3 regions of the Cupriavidus sp. 05N39 genome follow, and region 2 is predicted to be linked to each of the others. Evidence: predicted binding sites of a transcription regulator. Region 2 holds the regulator's gene; each other region holds the start of a gene.
The links. Region 2 encodes FliA, which starts transcription of late flagellar genes. Its sites were predicted from a motif close to CTAAAGTTTNNNNNNNNNNNGCCGNTA; they were not measured.
Positions count from the first base shown of each region.

Region 1 (6,827 bases), on a different contig from region 2:
AGCTCACGCTGTTCACCATCGAGAACCGGCGTCACCACGGCAAGCAGTTGTCGCACTGGTTGCTGCAGGTTCTGAGGGACCTGCATATCCGCGGCGCCACGCACACGGTGGCGGCCGAGGGCATCGGCCATGACCGCCGCTTTCACACCTGGCATTTCCTGGAACTGGCCGACCGGCCGGAAGAAATCACCGTAATTGCCACGGAAGAGGAGGTGCAGCGTTTGTTCGACCGGCTGGCCGAGGAAGACGTCCAGGTGTTCTACGCGAAGACGCCGGTGGAGTTCGGCTTCCTGGGGAAAGGCGCGCCAGGCGCGCAGGCCCGCCCCTGAACTCGCCGGCGGCGCCCGCCTTAATCGATGCTCGCCGCCACGCTGGTGCTCGTGCTGCCGCGCAAGGCGGCTTCCGGCAGGCGCGCCACCAGGAATGGCGCCACCAGCGACACGGCGGCGCTCAGCAGGAACAGGGTGCGGAACGCCGCTTCGGCGGCGGCGCGCACCGCGCCCGCATCGGCCGTATCGCCGCCTGTCATGGCACGGTGGAACATGCTCATGAGGATGTCTTCGCCGCCGCCCAGGTCCGATACGCCCATGCCGCCACGGCGCAACAGCGCGATCAGCACCGTGGTCAGCACCGCCACGCCGACCGCGCCGCCCAGCATGCGCGAGAAGGCGGTCAGCGCCGTGGCCACGCCCACCTGGTGCGCGGGCACGGCGTTCTGGGTGGCCACCAGCCCGCTGGGCAATTGCAGCCCGATGGCCAGCCCGAGCGTCACCATCACCAGCCCGGTCAGCACGACCGCATGCGGATCGACGAACGCCAGCGACACGATCGCCAGCGGCGCGACCAGCGAGCCCACCAGTTGCAGCGGCTTGTAGCGGCCACTCCATGACATCAGCCGGCCCGAGAAAAACGCCCCGAACGGGATGGCCAGCGTCAACGGCACCAGCCGCAGCGCGGCCGTGTCAGCCTGCACGCCGCCCACCACCTGGAAGCGCAGCGGCAGCAGCACGGACATGGCGATCAACTGGAAAAAGCACAGGAACAGCGTGATGCAGCAGATCGCGACCGTCGGCACGCGCAGCATGGCCAGCGGGATCATCGGGTCGCTGACCCGCCGCTCCTGCCACACGAACAGCACCATGGCGACCAGGCCTGCCGCCAGCAGGCCAACGGTCTGCGGCGTCGCGGCCGAATGGCCCTGCCCGAGCCGGGTCAGGAACACCAGCACGCCGGTCAGGCCACCCCCGAACAGCAGCGCGCCAAGGTAATCGATGCGATGGCGGCGCCCGCCCGCCGGCAGGTGCTTGAGCGCGCGGCGGACCACCACCAGCGCGACCAGCGCCAGCGGCAGGTTGATCCAGAAAATCCAGCGCCACGACAGGTAGTGCGCCAGGTAGCCGCCGATCACCGGGCCGGCCATGCTGGCCACGGCCCACACGCCGCTCACGTAACCCTGGTAGCGGCCACGGTCGCGCAGCGGTACCACATCTGCGATGGTGGCTTGCGACACCGAGATCAGGCCGCCGCCGCCCAGCCCTTGCAGGATGCGCGCGACGATCAGCTGCGGCATGGTCTGCGCCAGCGCGCAGAACACCGAGGCCAGCAGGAACAGCACGATGGCAAACGACAGCACCGAGCGCCGCCCCAGCACGTCCGACAGCTTGCCGTAGATCGGCGTCACCACCGTCGAAGCCACCAGGTAGGCCGAAACCACCCACGCCATCTCCTCGAAGCCGTTGAGCTGCAACGCGATCTCAGGCAGCACCACGGCGACGATCGATTGCTCGAGCGCCCCCAGCAGGATGGCCAGCATCAGGCCGAAGATGACCTGCATCACCGGCACCGGCGGCACGGCAGGGAGCCCGGACGCTGCATGGCCGTGGCTGCCAGCCTCCCCCGTGCCGGGGGCCGGGGATGCTGCGGACAGAGAGGGGAAGGATGGCGGGGAGACGGCGGGCATGGGCTGGCGGGAGAGAGAACGCACGGCGAGGGACACGGAGTGCGATGCCGCCGCGAACGGGCGGCATCGCTCCTTTCTGTTTTTTGTATACAAGGGCGATATTGTAGGCCTAAGCCTTTCGCCTTGCAGCCGCCGCCGGCAGGCTTGCCGGGCTCCGCGCCAGGACGGCGCGGCAGAACTCAGAAGGATTCCCAGTCGCCATTGGCCACGGCGAAGCCGCCAGCGGCCGGCGTGCGCGCGGCGCGGCGCGGCGCGGGTGCCGCTGCTACGGCGGGCCGGGCCGCGCGCGCGGCCGGCAGCGGCTTGGACACCAGCACGGGTTCGCGCTTCTGGTGCACCACCGGAGCACGGGCCTTGCTGGGCAGCGCAGGGGCGCGGGTAGTGCCGGCCGCGCCGGTGCGCGGTGCCGCCACCGCGGGCCGGGTGGCTGCCTTGGCGCCAGCGGCCGGGGCCGCGGGTGCTGAAGGTGCTGCCTGCACGGCTGGCTTCACCGGTGCGGCGCTGCCGGTCCGGACCGGGCGCGCCGTGCCCTGGCGTGCCGCCGGATGGCTCCTGGCGCCAGCGGAAGGATGGGGCGCCGGACGCGGGGCGGCCGGCGCCACGCGTGCTACCGGTACCGCTTGCGGCACCGGCATGCGCGCCAGTTCCCGTACCGCCTGGCGCGGCTGCGCATGCGCTTCTTCCGGAGCCACCTGGAAGCGGGACACTTCATCCACCAGCCCGGCGGCCTGCTGCTGCAGGCTCTCGGCGGCGGCGGCGGCCTGCTCCACCAGCGCGGCATTCTGCTGCGTCACGCTTTCCATCTGGCTGATGGCGAGGTTGACCTGCTCGATGCCGGACGACTGCTCTTCGCTTGCGGCGGCGATCTCGCCCATGATGTCGGTCACGCGCTTCACCGCCCCGACGATATCGTCCATGGTGCGGCCCGCGTCCTCTACCTGCTTGGCGCCATGGGCCACCTGACCCACCGAGCCACTGATCAGTTGCCCGATTTCCTTGGCTGCCGACGAAGAGCGCTGGGCCAGGCTGCGCACCTCGGCCGCCACCACGCTGAAGCCTCGTCCCTGCTCGCCGGCACGGGCAGCTTCCACCGCTGCGTTCAGTGCCAGGATATTGGTCTGGAAGGCAATCCCCTCGATCACGCCCACGATCTCGGCCACCTTGGCCGACGATTGCGAAATATGCTGCATGGTCTCGACCACGCCACGCACGGCGCGCCCGCCCTCGATCGCCACGCCCGAGGCACTCACCGCCAGTTCGTTGGCATGGCGCGCGTTCGCGGCATTCTGCTTGACCGTGGAGGTCAGCTGCTCCATCGAGGCCGCAGTCTGCTCAAGCGAGGCAGCCTGTTCTTCGGTGCGCTGGGAAAGATCGGTATTGCCGCTGGCGATTTCCCGGGTAGCGCCACCGATGGAGCGGGTCGCGCCCTGGATGCCGTGCACCAGTGCCGCCAACTGGCCAAAAGCGCGCTCCAGCGCGCCCAGCATGCGGCCCATTTCGTCATCGTTCTGCACCTGGATCGCGTACGTCAGGTTGCCGTGCGCCAGCGCCTGTGCCGCTTCCAGCGCATGGCGAGCCGGTCGCGTGATCGAGCGCGTGATGCCGATGCCCAGGGCCGCCGCCAGGGCCACCGCGACGGCGGCCAGGCCCAGCAGCAGGTTGCGGGCCGTCTCATAACTGGCGTTCGCCTCCTGCACGGCAGCCAGCGCAACCTTGCGGCCGGTCTCGGTCAGTTCGCTCAACTTGTCGAAATAAGGCGCCTGCGCCGCCGGCAGCGTCGCCACCAGCGCGCTGCGGGCACCATCGAACTCGCCGCCCTGCAACTGGCGCAGCACCATGTCGAGCTGGCCGTTATAGGCAGTGCGTGCCTCGGTCAGCCCCCGATACAACTCCCGGGTCTCCGGTCTGCCGGACGTGGACAGCCACTTCCCAAGTTCATCCAGCGTGACGCCCATTTTCTCGCGCAGCCCCGCGATCTCCCCGGCATTGCGCTTTACCGCAACCGGGTCCTCGTTCATGGTGGCATCGCGCACCAGAATCCCGATCCGCAACGCATCCTGCTTGACGCGCTCGATATCCAGCACCTTGAACAAGCGTCCCTCCACGGTGATGCGCATCGATTCGTTCATGGTGCGCAGAGACGTCATGCCCAGCACCGCCACGGCAACCAGCAGCAACGCCACCAGCGAAAACGCCACCGTCAGGCGCGCCCCAATGCCAAAGTTTCGCAACCAACGCATCTTCCCGGCTCCTTTTACTCTCATCGCGCGCGCTTTTCCGCGCCCCGGACAGATTTCCGGGACGACACCGCACCGCGGACTTAACGGCAGAGAGCGGGCCAAGCTTGAGGGCAACATCAAGACATTTCCGAAGAAAACGGAAAATACGGGAACAAAAGCAAATATGAGGGGGAAAAGCCCGGCAATTCGAACGATTGGCGGGATGCGACCTGTCGTCTAATGTTAACCAGGCGCTCCGAAGTGCTGCCAGCGGCGCATGCAGCCAAAGGCGCGCAACAAAACAAGTGGGCACGCAAAAAAAGAAGCCCACGCGCGGGGTGCTCGTAGGCTTTCCAGGACTGCTATGAGCCGAAAGGCTCGTTAGCGAATATAAACCTGCTTACATGAGGTGTAAATCCAATTTCTATCAGGGATAACTCTGATAGAAAAAGTGCTGGCGACGCCATTCAAGTGACGAATGGGCGGCATGGAAAACATCGCAACTGCAGGCCAGGGTCACCTTGCCGCCCGCAAACCTATGCTGAACGGGGGTTGCGGGCGCTGGTGACGTTGGGACTTGCCGCACATGTGCAAACAAGGCAAACCGCAGCATTGTGACGCAAGAGTATTATTAGAGGAAACTCTCGATCTCAGGTGCGCCCCCCCCCAACCGTTCCGATTTGTAAAATTTTGTTACCCTCGCGCCTGAAGTACCCCCCGTCTTTTCCGGCTGCCCCTGCCGCCAGCGTTTGCGGGGCAGCATCGGAGCCGCCGCCCGGACACACGTCGGGGCCGGACGTGATCCATGCAGCCAGATCCAGCGCCAGCACAGAGAGCGGATATTTCATCCCCCGCCGCACCCAGGCCACGCCGCAGCCCACCCCAGGCCGTGCTGTAACCCCCCTATTGCCCGGGCCCATATATTGGACCCTTGCCAGCCGCCAGAACCCGTGCGGGCTCTTCCGGAGACGTTGTGAACAAGAAGGAAACCAGGATCACCCGTCCGAGCAGGCAACTGCAGCAGCTGCAGTTCTCCACGCTCAGCGCCAGCCACAGCCCTGTCGTCGTACACCTGTCGAGCGGCATTCGCCTGCACGGCGTGATCGTGGCCTCGGACAACTATATGGTGCTGCTGGCGGAATCGCCGCGAGACCCGCAGCCGCAAGTCGTCTACAAGCACGCCATTGCCGTGATCACGCCCGCCCATGCGCCGGAGGCCATGGCGGCGGTGCCCGGGGCGGAGACTTCGCCGGAGTTTGTGAGTTTGTATACGCCACGGACCCGCAAGCGGAGATAACCAGGGAGGGCGCGCCAGCCGGTTGTGCGCACAAGCGGCGCAGCTTTCGTGCGATGGCCCCGCCCGCATCAGCCACCCCCAGAGCCGCTCGGAAGCTATCCGCGAAAAAACTTCTGCACATTGCCCCAAAGATCACACTAAATCTTTTCCCGCCCCGGTCGATAACCCTAACAACGGAGGCACTACACGCACTGCAACGCAGTCAGCCAACGTTACGGCACCCGCCGGACTGCATAAATCACTGCATATAGGAGTCGTACCATGGCGTCAGTCATTAATACCAATTCGTTGTCTCTGATGACTCAGAACAACCTGAATGCATCGCAATCGCAGCTGAACACGGCGATTCAACGCCTGTCGTCGGGCCTGCGCATCAACAGCGCCAAGGACGACGCAGCCGGCCTGGCCATTGCCAACCGCTTCACCGCCAACATCAACGGCCTGACCCAAGCCAAGCAAAATGCTAACGACGGCATCTCGCTGGCGCAAACGACTGAAGGCGCGCTGACCGAAGTCACGAACAACCTGCAACGTATCCGTACCCTGTCGGTGCAAGCAGCGACTGGTTCGAATTCGGCAGACGACCTGAAGTCGATCCAGGATGAAATCGGCCAGCGCATGGACGAAATCAACCGCATCTCCACGCAGACCGACTTCAACGGCGTCAAGGTACTGTCTGGCTCGGCAAAGCCCCTGAACATTCAAGTTGGCGCCAGCGACGGCCAGACCATCTCGGTGAATCTGCAGGAAATCAGCACGAAGACGCTGAACATGACCGGCTTCAACGTGTCTGGCACCGGCACGCCGAATACGGCCGCTACCAGCCAGGACCTGCTGGCAGCCGYCTTTACCGCAGGCGCAACGACCAACGGCACCACCGCCTACTCCAAGAATTACACTGGCGCTGACAGCGCCACGCTGGCCAATGTGCTCGGCAAGGTTGCTACTGGTGATACGGTCAACGACGCCGGCATTGCCACCATCGCAAACTACACCTATAACGGCACGGACTTCTCCTTTGCCGACACGGCACGTACTGCCGCGCGCATCTCGAGCGACCTGAAGCCGGCTGCTGGGAACGTTACCAATGTGTCGATCAAAATCGGCAACAATCAAGCGGTTTCCGCCAACATTGACAGCAATGGCATGCTGACCTCGGCCACCAGCGGTAACAAGCTGTTTGTGGACGCTGCAGGCAACCTGACCGAGAACGATCTGGCCGGCACCCTCACGCAGGCGGATATCAACAACGGCGGCGGCGCTGGCGACCTGATCAAGGCAATCGGCACATCGGGTGCAGCCGGTAAGTTGAGCTCAATCACCGTGGGCAACGCGGCCAACGCTCCCAGCT
Region 1 is NZ_JBFTNE010000026.1:86,263-93,089, reverse strand. Features, by position in the region: gene AC1DN0_RS14835 (DUF190 domain-containing protein) at 1-329, shown strand, start outside; gene AC1DN0_RS14830 (MDR family MFS transporter) at 350-1,834, opposite strand; gene AC1DN0_RS14825 (methyl-accepting chemotaxis protein) at 2,140-4,200, opposite strand; gene AC1DN0_RS14820 (RNA chaperone Hfq) at 5,153-5,476, shown strand; gene AC1DN0_RS14815 (flagellin N-terminal helical domain-containing protein) at 5,738-6,827, shown strand, end outside.
Region 1: AC1DN0_RS14815 (flagellin N-terminal helical domain-containing protein) is a predicted target of FliA. The motif match lies at 5,614-5,640, and genes of this name have one in related genera.

Region 2 (6,827 bases):
GCCACACCCCAACGCGATGCGAAGCGAGCCGTCAAGGTTTACCAGGCCGTATGGGGCGCCTCGGGATCCGGCGAAAAGAGCGGAAAAGAGGTACCCATGTTTGAGTATCGCCTTAAGGCGATGCGAGTTTGGGTCCCGGCCGCTCTTTTCGCCGGATCCCGAGGGGGTGTCGCCCCATCCGGCGCGCTTCTTTGCCTACTTTCTTGGCAAGACAAGAAAGTAGGTCGCCCCCCGCAGGGGGTAAAACCGCCTTTGACTTTAAGCCTTTGACGTTAAGCTTTTGAATTTATGTTTTTATAACCCACCGCCGCCAGCAACAGCAACATCACCTAAAACTAACCGTAACCTGATTCGACTGCCCCAACAATACCGGCATCAGCGCCCCCCGCCCAGGCACCTGAAACGCAAACACAAACCCCTTGGCCGCATCATCCCCGCTAAACGCCTCGGTAAGCCCCTCCGCCCCCGGCAACAACACACAACGCTGCGCATTGCACAAATAAGCCTGCAGCTCATTGGGCGGCGTACTAGCAAAACTATATCGCCACCGCACGGTAGTAATAGCCCCCTCCGCCTGCGGCAAGTAACCGGTAGGCAAGATCGGCGGCGACACCGTACGCAACCCTTTGCCATGCAGCGCAGGCCCGTTCACGGAAGCCGACCAGGAATGCAGCGGCCCGGCGGGCGCGGCCCAGGCCGCGCAGCAGGCCGCGGCCAGCACCGCAGCGCCAAGACGATGGCACCAGCCCCTCATAGCAAGCCGCGCAGCTGCGAACGAAGCCGCGTAATAGCCTGGCTGCGAATCTGGCAGACCCGCGACTCCGTCACCTCCAGCACCGCCCCGATCTCACGCAAATTGAGCTCCTGGTCGTAGCACAACGACAGCACCAGCTTTTCCCGCTCCGGCAGCCGCTCGATGGCACGGATCAGCGCTTCGCGCATGCCGCTTTCCATCAGCACAGTGAGCGGGTTGCCATCGTCGCTGACGCTCAGGTGCCGGTCCAGGAAGTCCTCTTCGCCGGAGCGCTCGAAGTCCTCGTAGTGCAGCAGCTGGCAGCCATAGACTTCATTGAGCAGTGTCTGGTATTCGTCGAGCGGCAGCTCAAGCTCCTGCGCCACTTCGGAGTCGAGCGGCGCGCGGCCCAGCGTTTGCTCCAGGCCGCGCACGGTGCGTTCGATGCGCCGGGTGAACTGGCGCAGGCTGCGCGACTGCCAGTCATTGGCGCGCACCTCGTCAAGCATGGCGCCGCGGATGCGCTGGCTGGCATAGGTCTCGAAACGCGCACCGTGGGTGTCCTCGTAACGCTTGGCGGCATCGAGCAAGCCGATCATGCCAGCCTGGATCAAGTCATCGAGCTGCACGCTGGCAGGCAGCTTGGCTGCCAGTTGCAGGGCGATACGACGCACCAGCGAGGCATGCGCCGTCACGGTGTCGGTCTGTTCGAGCTTTCCCTGAATCGTGTACATGGTGGAATTCTCGTGAGTCCTGGCTGCAGGCCCAGGCGTTTAAGCCAGGGCCGGGGCTGACGGCGCCAGCGGCGCCGTCGGGGTTGAACGGGAATCGGTGGACAAGGGCCAGTTGGCAATGCCCGTGGCGATGCGGCGTAGCGCGGCGGTAGCGGGCGCCGCGGGAAAGGCCTCCACCACGCAGCGGCCTAGTGCCACGCTGCGTTCCACCAGCGGGTCGTACGGCAGGCTGCCGGCGGGGCTCGCCTCGACGCCGAGATACTGGCTGGCGGTGCGCGCCAGGTTGCCCAGCACGGCACTCGCGGCGGCATCGCTGGCGGCGGCGTTGATCACCAGGTGGAAGCGCCGGCAGGCGTACAGGTGATTGAGCCGCTTGATGCAGGCATAGGCGGCCTTGATCGAGGCCGGCTCCGCGCGCAGCACCACAACGAGGTTGTGCGCCGTGCCGGCTACCTGCGACAAGCCGCCGTCCGCGTCGCTGCGGGCATCGGTGAGCACAGTGCGAAAGCCATTCAGCGCCTGCAGCCCGCCACCGGCCTGCGGACTGCCGGGCAACACCGCGATGGTGCCGGCCGGGCGCTTGCCCAGCGCGGCTTCCAGCGTCACGGCGCCGCCCAGCACGGCGGCCAGGGTGCCTTCCGGCATGGCGCCGGCAAGGCGGGTCGCGCGGGCGCCGAAGCGGTCTTCATCGATGAGCAGGACGCGCTCGCCTTGCATGGCGAGTGCGTTGGCCAGCCCCAGGGCCACCGTGGTGGCGCCGGCACCGGCATCGCTCGCGACCACCGCGATGCGGCGCGTGGCGCGGGGCGCCAGCATGCGCCGCAAGCTTTCCGCCTGGTCGGAGGCGAGTGAAGTCACGTCTTATTCTCCCTGCGTCAGCGTTTGCAACACGCGGCTGCCGTTCATGCTCGCTTCGAGCAGGCCGGCGGCGTCGCCGGGATGAAAGGCCTCCTGCGGCGCTTCGTGGGTGGCGGACGGCGTGGCGCGGCCACCTCGGCCGGGGTAGTTCTCCAGCACGTCGAGCAAGGCCAGCAAACGGCCGAGGCCTTCCACCAGCACGGCGGCGGCCGGCATCTGGCGGGCGGGCGCGCGGCCGGTCAGCCGCGCCAGGAACGCGGCGGCGCTATCGTCGCACGCTTGCTCCAGCCGCAGCGCGGCTACCGCCATCTGCAGGGCGAGCAGACGCGCGCAGGCTTGCGCTTCGGCCAGCGAGGATTCGTTGCCGCCTGCCTGCCCGCCCTGCCCCAGGTGATCCATTGCGTGGCGCAGCGTGCGAAGTTGCGCTTCGCCGGCTTCAGCCCAGCGGGCCCAGCGGGCCAGTTGCACGCCCTCGGCCGACAACGCCGGGTCGCACAGCAGGTAGTGAACCGCTAGCGTCTGGCCGTTCTCGCGATCGACCACGCGCGACACCAGCAGGCCGGCCTCGATGCCGCTCTCGGCGGCGCCGCGCGTGCCACGTGCCTGGCCCTCAAGCACGCGCACCGGCGTTTGCGCGATCCACTGCACGGCGTCGCGGCCGCGATAGTCCATATCTTCCACCGCGTGGAAGGTCAGCGTTTCGGCCAGCGCATCGAGCTTGACGGCCGCGCCACCGCTGACCACGCGCGTGGTCTTGCGCGCGGTGGCAAGCCAGCGCTCGCCGGCTTGCTGCCAGCGCGCCAGCGTGGCGGCGGCGGGCATGGCATCCAGCAGATTGACCACGGTACGGGCGGCGGCGATGGCGGCGCACAGGGTGGCAGCGTCGGCTTCCCATCCGCCTTGCCCGGCTTGCAGCGCCGGGCCGGTGCGGCCGGCGGGCGCGGCGGCGGCCGCCAGCGGCAGGCCGTCGCGGTCAGCCAGCCAGAGCGTGTGTTGCCAGGGGCGCGGCGCGCGGCGCCCTGCCACCGGCGCGGCGACCGTGGCGCTGAGCGAAAGCACGAAACGATCGCAATGGCGGCTCAGGTCGCGGCAGGCGGCTTCGCGCACCTGCTGCGCCATCAGGCGCGGCGAGGGCGCGTTCTCGGTGCGCTGCTGCCAGAGCGAGCGGACCAGCTCGAAGCTGTAGCTGCCAGCGTTCAGCTGCTGGACGCAATCGCCCACCGCGTTGGCGTTGTCGGTCAGCGAGCGCAGCATGCCGTCGGCGCCGCCGGCGCTGGTCGCGCGGGTGGCGTCGCCATCGTCCTGCGCGGGCATGGCACGGCGCGCGGCTTCCGCGTCGGCGAATACGGAGCCGCGGCGCGGCGTCTGGAACGCGCGCTCGACCAGCGACACGCCGTTGGCGAGTTCAAGGTGCTCGGGCACGCGCTGGCCGGTGGAGGCGTAGTAGACCGGCAGGCGGTGCCGGATCACCACGTCGAGCACGGAGCCCAGGTGCGTGGCTTCATCCAGCTTGCTGACGATACAGCCGTCGATGCCGCCGTCGGGCGTGGCATCGTGGCGGTAGGCGTGCACGACTTCGTTGAGGGTGTCGCCGTGGCTGGCGCCGTTGAGCAACAGGATGCGCTGCACCGGCGCCTGCACGCCGGCCAGCATGGCGATCTGCTCCGACAGGTTGCGGTCGCGCTGACTCATGCCGACGGTGTCGATGATCACCAGGTGCTTATCGGTCAGCGCCGCCAGCGCGAAGCGCAGGTCGGCCGCATCCTTGACCGCGTGCACAGGCACGCCCAGGATGTCGCCGTAGATGCGCAGTTGCTCGTGCGCACCAATACGGAAAGTGTCGGTGGTCAGCAAGGCCAGGCGTTCCGGGCCGTGCTTGAGCACGAAGCGCGCTGCCAGCTTAGCCGTGGTGGTGGTCTTGCCCACGCCGGTGGGGCCGACCAGCGCCAGCACGCCGCCCTGCGCGAACAGCGCATCTTCGTCGTTGAGCACCGGGACCTTGCGCGCCAGCTCCTGGCGGATCCAGGTCATGGCGGCGGGCCGGTCATGACCCAGCGGCAGGTGGCCGAGCAGCGATCGCGCAAGCTGTCCGGAGAAGCCAGCAGTCACTAACCAGGTAAACAGCGAATCGCGCAGCGGATCGCCGCCCAGCGACGGCAGGCTGTGGGTGCCTACGCCGGAGAACTGCCGCTCCATCATGGCGCGCATGGTCTGCAGTTCGCCGCGCAGGTCGCCAAGGGCGCCGTCGACGGCCACCACGGCGGCGGGCGGCGGCGTGAATACCGGTGCGGTGCTGGCGATGGCGCCGAGATCGGTGTCGCGCATGGCGACAATCTCCACGCCCCCCTCGACGGTGCGGTTGGACAGCACCACGGCGTCCGGTCCCATTGCCTCGCGCACCTGGCGCAAGGCCTCGCGGCCATTGGCCGCCACGAATTTAGCTACGCTCATCTTGCGAAACCCCTCACGCTGCGCCACCGATCATGGCGGTGATCCTGATATTTCTGTTGTCCGGCACCTCGGCATGCGAGAGCACCTTGAGCTGCGGCATGGTCCGGCGCAGGAAGCGCGCCAGCAGCGGGCGCAGCGGATGCGGCACCAGCAGCACGGGATCCAGCCCCAGGTGTTCCTGCCTGTTCACCGCATTTTGCGTTTGCTGCAGCAGGGCATCGGCCAGGCCAGGCTCGATGCCGCCGCCGTTAGTGAGCGCTTGCGACAGCACGCGTTCCAGCCCGGCGTCGAGGCCGATGACCTGGAGGTCAGCGCCGTTGGGGAACCACTGCTGGGTAATGGCACGCCCCAGCGCCACGCGCACCAGCGACGTGAGTTCGTTGGGATCGCTGATCTTCGGCGCGTGCTCGGCCACCACGTCCAGCACGGTGCGCATGTCGCGGATCGGCACGCTCTCGTCCAGCAGGTTCTGCAGGATCTTCTGCAGCGCGGTGAGGGTGATGACCTTGGGCACCAGGTCTTCAGTCAGCTTGGGCGATTCCTTGGCGATGCGGTCCAGCAGCGACTGCACTTCCTGGCGGCCAAGCAGTTCGGCCGCGTGCATATGGATCAGGTGGTTAAGGTGAGTGGCCACTACTGTGCTGGCATCCACCACGGTGTAGCCGTAGATCTGCGCCTGCTCCTTGAGCCCGCCCTCGATCCACACCGCCGGCAGGCCGAATGCCGGGTCCTGGCCGGGCGTGCCCGGCAACGGGCCGGAGACCTGGCCGGGGTTGATCGCCATCCACTGCCCGGGCGTCGCTTCGCCGCGGCCGATCTCCACGCCCTTGAGCGTGATGCGGTAGGCGTTGGGCTTGAGTTCCAGGTTGTCGCGGATATGCACCACCGGCACCAGGAAGCCGATTTCCTGCGCCACCTTCTTGCGGATGCTCTTAATGCGGCCGAGCAGTTCGCCGTTCTGCGCGCGGTCCACCAGCGGGATCAGGCGGTAGCCCACTTCCATGCCGAGCGGGTCCACCAGGCTGACGTCGTCCCAGCTGGCTTCGGTCGACTCGGGCACCATCGCGGGAGCGCGGTCCTCGCGCTTCTTCTCCTGCGCCTGCGATGCATCACGCCGTGCCACGTAGCGGCCGAACCACACCAGCGCGCCGGCAAAGGCCAGGAAAGCGAAGTGCGGCATGCCGGGGATGATGCCCATCATGCCGATGATGGCGCCGGTCAGGTACAGCACGCGCGGATTGGAAAACAGCTGGCCGGTCAGCTGCTGGCCCACGTCCTGCTCGTTGGAGACCCGCGACACGATCACACCGGCGGCGGTGGAGATCACCAGCGCCGGGATCTGCGCCACCAGGCCGTCGCCGATGGTCAGCAGGGTGTAGTTGCGCACCGCGGTGGCGAAGTCCAGGTCGTGCTGCACCATGCCCACCACCATGCCGGCGCCAACGTTGATGAACATGATCATCAGGCCCGCCACGGCATCGCCGCGCACGAACTTGCTGGCACCGTCCATGGCGCCGTAGAAGTCCGATTCCTGCGATACCTCGGCGCGGCGCTTCTTGGCGCCGTCTTCGTTGATCAGGCCGGCGTTGAGGTCGGCGTCGATCGCCATCTGCTTGCCGGGCATGGCATCGAGCATGAAGCGCGCGCCAACTTCGGCGATACGCCCCGCACCCTTGGTGATGACCATGAAGTTGATCACCACCAGGATGGCGAACACCACGATACCCACGGCGAAGTTGCCACCCACCAGGAAGTGGCCGAAGGCCTCGATCACCTTGCCCGCGGCGTCCGGCCCGGTGTGCCCTTCCATCAGCACGACCCGGGTCGAGGCCACGTTGAGCGACAGGCGCAGCAGCGTGGTGAACAGCAGCACCGCCGGGAAGGCGGCGAAATCCAGCGCCTTCTGCGTGTACATGCCCACCAGCAGCACCATGATCGACAGGGCGATGTTGAACGTAAACAACAAGTCCAGTACGAAGGGCGGCAGCGGCAGGATCATCATGCCGAGGATCATGATGATCAGCAGCGGGCCGGCCAGGGCCTTCATCTGG
Region 2 is NZ_JBFTNE010000065.1:7,398-14,224, reverse strand. Features, by position in the region: gene AC1DN0_RS27040 (flagellar protein FlhE) at 326-754, opposite strand; gene AC1DN0_RS27035 (RNA polymerase sigma factor FliA) at 751-1,467, opposite strand; gene AC1DN0_RS27030 (MinD/ParA family ATP-binding protein) at 1,507-2,325, opposite strand; gene flhF (flagellar biosynthesis protein FlhF) at 2,329-4,776, opposite strand; gene flhA (flagellar biosynthesis protein FlhA) at 4,790-6,827, opposite strand, start outside.

Region 3 (6,827 bases), on a different contig from region 2:
GGCGGTCAGCAGGTAGCCGCCGGTGGGCGCTTCCCAGTCCAGCATCTCGCCGGCGCAGAACACGCCCGGCATGGCACGCAGCATCAGACCGGCGTCCAGCGCCTCGAACTCGACGCCGCCCGCGCTGCTTATCACTTCGTCGATCGGGCGCGCGCGCAGCAGGCGCAAGGGTAGCGCCTTGAGCGCTACCGCCAGCCGGGCGGGATCGGCAAACGCTTCCTTCGACAGGCATTCGCGCAGCAGTCCGGCCTTTACGCCGGTGATGCCCAGCTTGCTTTGCAGATGGCTCGACAGCGAGCGCGCGCCGCGCGGGCGCTGTACCGCGTCGGCTACGCGTTCGGCACTCAGGCCCGGCGCCAGGTCGAGGTGGATCACGGCTTCCCCCGTGGCTTCGAGCAGGTCGCGCATCGGCGCGCTTAGCGCATACACCAGGCTGCCCTCGATGCCACCCGCGGTGATGACGAATTCGCCTTGGCGATAGTGTTCAATGCCATCCCGGTCGCGCAGGCCGATTGCCACCGCTTTCACCGGCTGCCCGGCAAAACGCGTGTGGAAGTGCTCGCTCCACGCTACGTCGAAACCGCAGTTGGCCGGGCGCAGCGGCGCTACCCCGACGCCGCGCGCGGCCAGCAGCGGCACCCAGGCGCCGTCCGATCCCAGTCGCGCCCAACTGCCGCCGCCCATTGCCAGCACCACCGCGCTGGCCTGCACCACGCGCTCGCCTTCCGGCGTGGCGAAGCACAGCTTGCCGGGGAAGTCGCCGCCGGCGTCCGCCCAGCCCAGCCAGCGATGCCGCATATGGAACTGCACGCCGGCTTCACGCAGGCGGTGCAGCCATGCGCGCAGCATCGGCGCGGCCTTCATGTCGGTCGGAAAGACACGGCCCGAGCTGCCGACGAAGGTACCGATGCCCAGGCCGTGCACCCAGTCGCGCAGCGCTTGCGGATCGAAGCCCGCCAGCAGCGGCGCGATCTGCGCGCTGCGGCTGCCGTAGCGCGCCAGGAAAGGCTGCGCGGCTTCGGAATGCGTCAGGTTCATGCCGCCGCGCCCGGCCATCAGGAACTTGCGGCCGACCGATGGCATGGCGTCGTACACGTCCACGCGAAACCCGCGCCCAGCCAGTGCCTCGGCCGCCATCAGGCCCGCGGGTCCGCCGCCGATCACGGCGATGCTGGCGGCTGGGAGGGGGGCGGTGGGTGCAGACATGGTTTGAATCCGGGGGAAAGCGGTCGGTCGCGGAATGCGGCGCAAGGTATGGTGCGGCGGATCGGATTATATAGGGCAGGGCGAGGCAGCTTGCCCGTGCCGGAACGCCTGCGAGGTGCAACTGCTAAGATCGCGCTTTCCCGCGTGCTAATGGTTTCCTGCGTTCCCCCATGCTCTTGCCGTCTCGCCTGTCGTTCCCGCTTCCCGCCGCGCGGGCTGTCGTGCTGGTCTTGCTGAGTCTGCTGGCAGGGGTGACACAGGCCCAGGAAACAGCGCAAGGCCTGCAGGACAAGGCGATGAAGGGCGACTTCCTGGCCCAGCGCAACCTGTCCTACTGCCTGCAGTCGGGTTGCCTCGGTCTGGAGCGCGACCGCGTCAAGGCCTGCATGTGGCGCAAGGTCATCCTGCTGTCGGGCGATCGCCATGTCACCGACCTGGATAGCGCCAATCTGGAGTACGTCTGCGGCAAGCTCAGCGCGGCCGAGCGCGATGCGGCCATGCGGCAGGCCGAGACGCTGGCGCGCCAGATCTACGCGCCGCGCCGCTAGGCGGCACCGCCTCGTAGCGGCGGTGCGGGCAGCGGGCGCTAAAATAACGGTTTAGCGCCGTCCGTCATCGCCATGTCTTTCGCTTCGCCATCCGGCCAGTCCGTCGTGCACGCCACCCAGCAATGGCTGGAGCGCGCCGTGATCGGCCTCAACCTGTGTCCCTTCGCCAAGGCCGTGCACGTGAAGCGGCAGATCCGCTATGCGGTGTGCGAGGCCACCGATACCGAGGGCGTGCTGGCCGATCTCGAAACCGAGATGCGCACGCTCGCCGATGCCGATCCCGCCGAGATCGACACCACCTTGCTGATCGTGCCGCATGCGCTGGCCGATTTCCTCGAGTACAACGATTTCCTCTACTTCGCCGAGCGCCTGCTCAAGAGCCTGCGGCTGGCGGGCATCCTGCAGATCGCCAGCTTTCATCCGGACTATGTGTTCGGCGGCAGCGAGCCGGACGACATCGAGAACTACACCAACCGCGCGCCTTACCCCATCCTGCACCTGCTGCGCGAGGACAGCATCGCGCGGGCCGTGGAGGCGTTTCCCGATGCGGCGGAAATCTACGAGCGCAACGAGCAGACCATGCGCCGGCTCGGCCACGAGGGCTGGCGCAAGCTGATGGCCGAAGACGGCGGGAAATAAAAAACGCGCCGTCGCGGCGGCGCGTTGATCAGCCCCGGCAGCGCCGGGGCCATGACGCAAGGCAGCATCAGCCGGCAGCGGCCGGCTCTTGCGTATAAAAGCGTTCTTCCATCTCCTCCAGTCCCAGCGTGCGCAGCACTTCATGCAGCCGCTCGGCCGGGCGCCGGCGCGGCAGGTCCTTGTACTGCGCGATGATCAGCTCGTTCTTCATGGAGTGCTCCCAGCCCACCAGCTCGGTCACGCTGACCTGGTAGCCGTGCGCCTCCAGTTGCAGGCAGCGCAGCACATTGGTGACCTGGCTGCCGAACTCGCGCGTATGCAGCGGATGGCGCCAGATCTCGGTGAGCGGATTGCCGGCCAGCAGCTTTGCCTTGTTCCTGCGCAGCACGCCGGCCACTTCGGCCTGGCAGCAAGGCACCACCACGATGTATTTGGCGCGCTTCTCCAGCGCGAAGCGGATCGCATCGTCCGTGGCCGTATTGCAGGCGTGCAGGGCGGTGACGATGTCGATGGTGGGCGGCAGTTGCGGCGAGGTGATCGAATCGGCCACCGACAGGTTCAGGAACGACATGCCCTTGAAGCCCAGCCGGCTGGCAAGCTCCTGCGAACTGCGCACCAGTTCCTCGCGCGTCTCGATGCCGTAGATGTGCGACTGGTCGAGCTGCTCCTTGAAGAACAGGTCGTACAGGATAAAGCCCAGGTAGGACTTGCCGGCGCCGTGGTCGACCAGCGTCACGTCGGGGTGATCCTGTTTGAGATCCTGCAGCAGCGGCTCGATGAACTGGAACAGGTGATAGACCTGCTTGAGCTTGCGGCGGCTGTCCTGGTTCATCTTGCCGTCGCGCGTGAGGATATGCAGCGCCTTGAGCAGCTCGATGGACTGGCCGGGACGGATTTCGTTGGGGCTGGACGCCGGTGCGGCGGGCGTCTTGGACGCCGGGGACTTCTGGGCCATCTGGGATGTTTCGAACCTGGGAAAAGCGGTGAGGCGTGCGCCAAAGCCGGACGACGCTGCGCCGGCACAGCGAGAGTTTACCGAAAGTCGCGCCAGGCCGGGCGAGTGATGGAAGCGGCGCATGCCGGTCCGGCCGGCAATGGCGCGTCAGTGCAGGCAGTAATCCACCGGCGCGAGCGGCGGCGGCAACTCGGTTTCGCCCAGTGCTTCCTTCATGCCGATCTCGATGGCGCGGCACAGCGCGTCGAGCGGCAGGTCGTTGGGGCTGGTGCCGAACGGCTCTTCCAGTTCATCGCCCAGCGCATCGAGGCCGAAGAAGGTATATGCCACGATCGCCACCACGATGGGCGTGACAAAGCCGATGGTATCGACCAGCCCGAACGGCAGCAGGAAGCAATACAGGTATGCGGTGCGGTGCAGCAGCAGCGTGTATGAGAAGGGGATGGGCGTGTTGCGGATGCGATCGCATGCCACCGCCGTGGCCACCATGTGCGACAAAGTGTCGTCGATGCCGGCGGCAAGGCAAGGATCGACACGGCCTTGCCGCACGCAAAGGCCCAGATCCTCGCCCATGCCCATCATCAGCGCGGCTGGGGCGTTGGTGCTGCGCTGCAGTGCAGCAAGCTCCGCGGGCCGCAGCCAGGATCGCTCCAGCCCGGTATCCGCACTGCTGCCGCGCAGGCGGTTGCGCAGCGCGTAGGCATAAGCCATGGCGCGCGAGATCATGCGAACCCGCACATCGTCCAGCCCGGCCGGGGCAGCGGCGGCGCTACCCGGCGCCTCGGCAATCAGGCCGAGGCATTGCCGAGCCAGGTTCTGGCTGCGTACCACCAGGTCTCCCCACAGCTTGCGGCCTTCCCAGAAACGGTCGTAGGCGGCGGTATTGCGAAAGCCCAGGAAGATGGCCAGCGGCAAGCCGATCAGCGTGAAGGGAATGGCCGTGAGGGTGATCTTGTGCTGGAAAAACGCACCGTGGCTGAGCGTGACGCCTACCGCCACCACCAAGTTCACCAGCAGCGCGCGCCAGATGCGGGGCAGGACCGAGCCTCGCAGGACCAGGAACAGCTTCAGTCCCGAGGGGCGTTCTCGCACGATCATCAGTGATCCTCTTTGCTACGGTGTGGCATTCCGTCGATGGACGGAAGTGTACATTTTCCGCCGCTGGCGGTGGAGCGTCCGCCGGCCAAGTCACCCGGCTCAAGTTTTCCGCGAAACGGCCGTTGGTGTTGTGTGCGCCAGAAAGGACATAGACCCTTCGGCGCGCAAATGACACCCGGCCCAGGGGCCTGCCCGGCAGGCCCGAGCATCCGGTGGCCGAGCCAACCCAGGCGTGCCGCCAGGTACGCAGCGCCAGCCATCGGCAGCATGCCGCCTCGCCATATAACCAGCGCCGGATATGCGGCGCAGGGGCGCGGCGATACCCGGGCCGGGACCGCGGGCGGCGCGGAAGACGGGGCCGCGCCGCCCGGACACGATCCATCAAGGGAAGAACTGAATGGAAAACCGGGGACAAGACACAGTAGCCGGCGTAGCCGCAGGCTTGCAGGTCAGCCTGGATGAAGGCACGCGACAGTTGCGCGCAATATTCGCCGTTGCACCGGGCCGGCTGCCGCCGGACCGCGCGGGGCTGGAAGCGGTACTGGCCGGTGGCGGCTGGGCCGAGGCCAGGATGGACACGGCCGCGATCGGCGCCTTTCTCGCGCAATGCCAGCGTGCCACGGAGGGCATGCCGGTAGAAGCGTTGATCGGCCAGTTGACGGACGGCTACTTCGAACTCAGCGTCAGCAGCGACAACCTGAGCGTACGGCTTAACCTGCTGCCGCCGCAGGGCGGCCGCGCGGTCACGCGGGACGACATCCGCACCGCGCTGGCCGAGCGCGGCGTCGTTGCGGAGCCGGACCGGGAGGTGCTGCGCGGCGCGGTCGAAGCGGGCCTGTGCGACGGACTGGAAATCGCCACGGGACGCGCCGCGCTGCCCGGCACGCCGGCTCGCTTCGAGAGCCTGCTGGCGCCGCGCAAGCCGCTGGTGGCAGAGGATGAAAGCGGCCGCATCGATCTGCGCGACCTCGGATCTTTAATGCTGGTCAACCCAGGCACGCCGCTGATGCGGCGTATCCCGGCTCGTCAGGGCACCGATGGCGTCGATGTCTTCGGCAAGACCGTGGCAGCCGTACCCGCCGCCGATCCGCCGTTCGCGGAAGGCCTGACCGGGGTGGCCCCCGATCCTGCGGATCCGGAGGTCCTGCTGGCGGCTATTTCCGGCTCGCCGGTGTTGTCGGCGCAAGGCGCCAGCGTGAGCCCGGTGGTCGATGTCGAGGCGGTGGACATGCACTCAGGCAATGTCACGTTCGACGGCACCCTGCGTGTCAACGGCGACATCAAGACCGGCATGACCGTGCGCGTGACCGGCGACGTGATCGTCAGCGGCACCATCGAGGCCGCCCATGTGGAGGCGGGCGGCAACGTGGTGGTGAAAGGCGGCATCATCGGCAAGGCCGAAGGCACTCACCAGAGTGCCGACAACGCCGCCACCGAGGCGCGGGTACGCTGCAAGGGCTCGTTGCATGCGCGCTTTATCGAAAGCGCGGTGGTGGAGGCCGGCACCGAGGTCAAGGTGGAAAGCGGCATTCGCCAAAGCGATGTCGCGGCCGGGACCAGCATCGTCGCCGGCAGCCCCAAGGGCGGCCAGGGCAATATCACCGGGGGACGCTGCCGGGCGCAACTGGCCGTGCGTACCGCCATCCTCGGTGGCGCCGCAGGCGCGGCCACCATCGTGCAGGTCGGAACCAACCCCTATGCCGAAGCCGAGAAGGCCGAGGCCGAGGCCCAGCGCCAGAAGCTGGAAGCCGAGCAGGGCAAGGTGCAGCAACTGATCAGCTTCTTCGCCAAGCATCCCGAGAAAGCCGTCGGCGACCTGCGCGAGAAGGCGCGCGCCACCCTGTTCAAGCTCACCCGCGACTCGATCGAACTCGACGCCAGGCTGGCCAAACTGGCCGAAAAGCTGCGCCCGTCTCCCGAAGCCGTGATCGAAGTAAGCCGGCGTATCCATGGTGGGGTCAGCCTGCACATCGGGCAGAAGTCGATGAAGATCATGGAGGACAAGCCGGGCGGCCAGATCCGGCTGGTGGAGGATCGCATCGCGCTGGTCTGAAACCCGCTGCCTGGCGGCGTTTTGCGCTCCGCCGGCAGCTGGCAGCCGGTTGGCCGCGCCAGGGGCATGACCACTTGGTCAGGTTGCGCGCAAGTCTCCCGGCTCATTTTGCAGAAATTTCTCCTTGTAGATTAGGAAAGGGCTGGCATGTCGGGGCATGGCTACTCGCTAAAGTAGCCACATACCGCTCCTCCCCGGGGTGGTATCCCCGATGAGGGCCCGACCCCTTGGCCCTCTTTCCATAGCGCTGCATGCTTTTGTATGCGGCGCTTCTTTTTTGCGGCTTCGGCTCCACAGTGCTACCAGACCCGAATCTTGATCTGCAGCG
Region 3 is NZ_JBFTNE010000087.1:20,855-27,681, forward strand. Features, by position in the region: gene AC1DN0_RS30995 (TIGR03862 family flavoprotein) at 1-1,206, opposite strand, end outside; gene AC1DN0_RS31000 (hypothetical protein) at 1,377-1,754, shown strand; gene AC1DN0_RS31005 (DUF1415 domain-containing protein) at 1,827-2,393, shown strand; gene AC1DN0_RS31010 (class I SAM-dependent methyltransferase) at 2,461-3,348, opposite strand; gene AC1DN0_RS31015 (bestrophin family protein) at 3,496-4,446, opposite strand; gene AC1DN0_RS31020 (DUF342 domain-containing protein) at 4,844-6,499, shown strand; gene AC1DN0_RS31025 (hypothetical protein) at 6,799-6,827, opposite strand, start outside.
Region 3: AC1DN0_RS31020 (DUF342 domain-containing protein) is a predicted target of FliA. The motif match lies at 4,545-4,571, and genes of this name have one in related genera.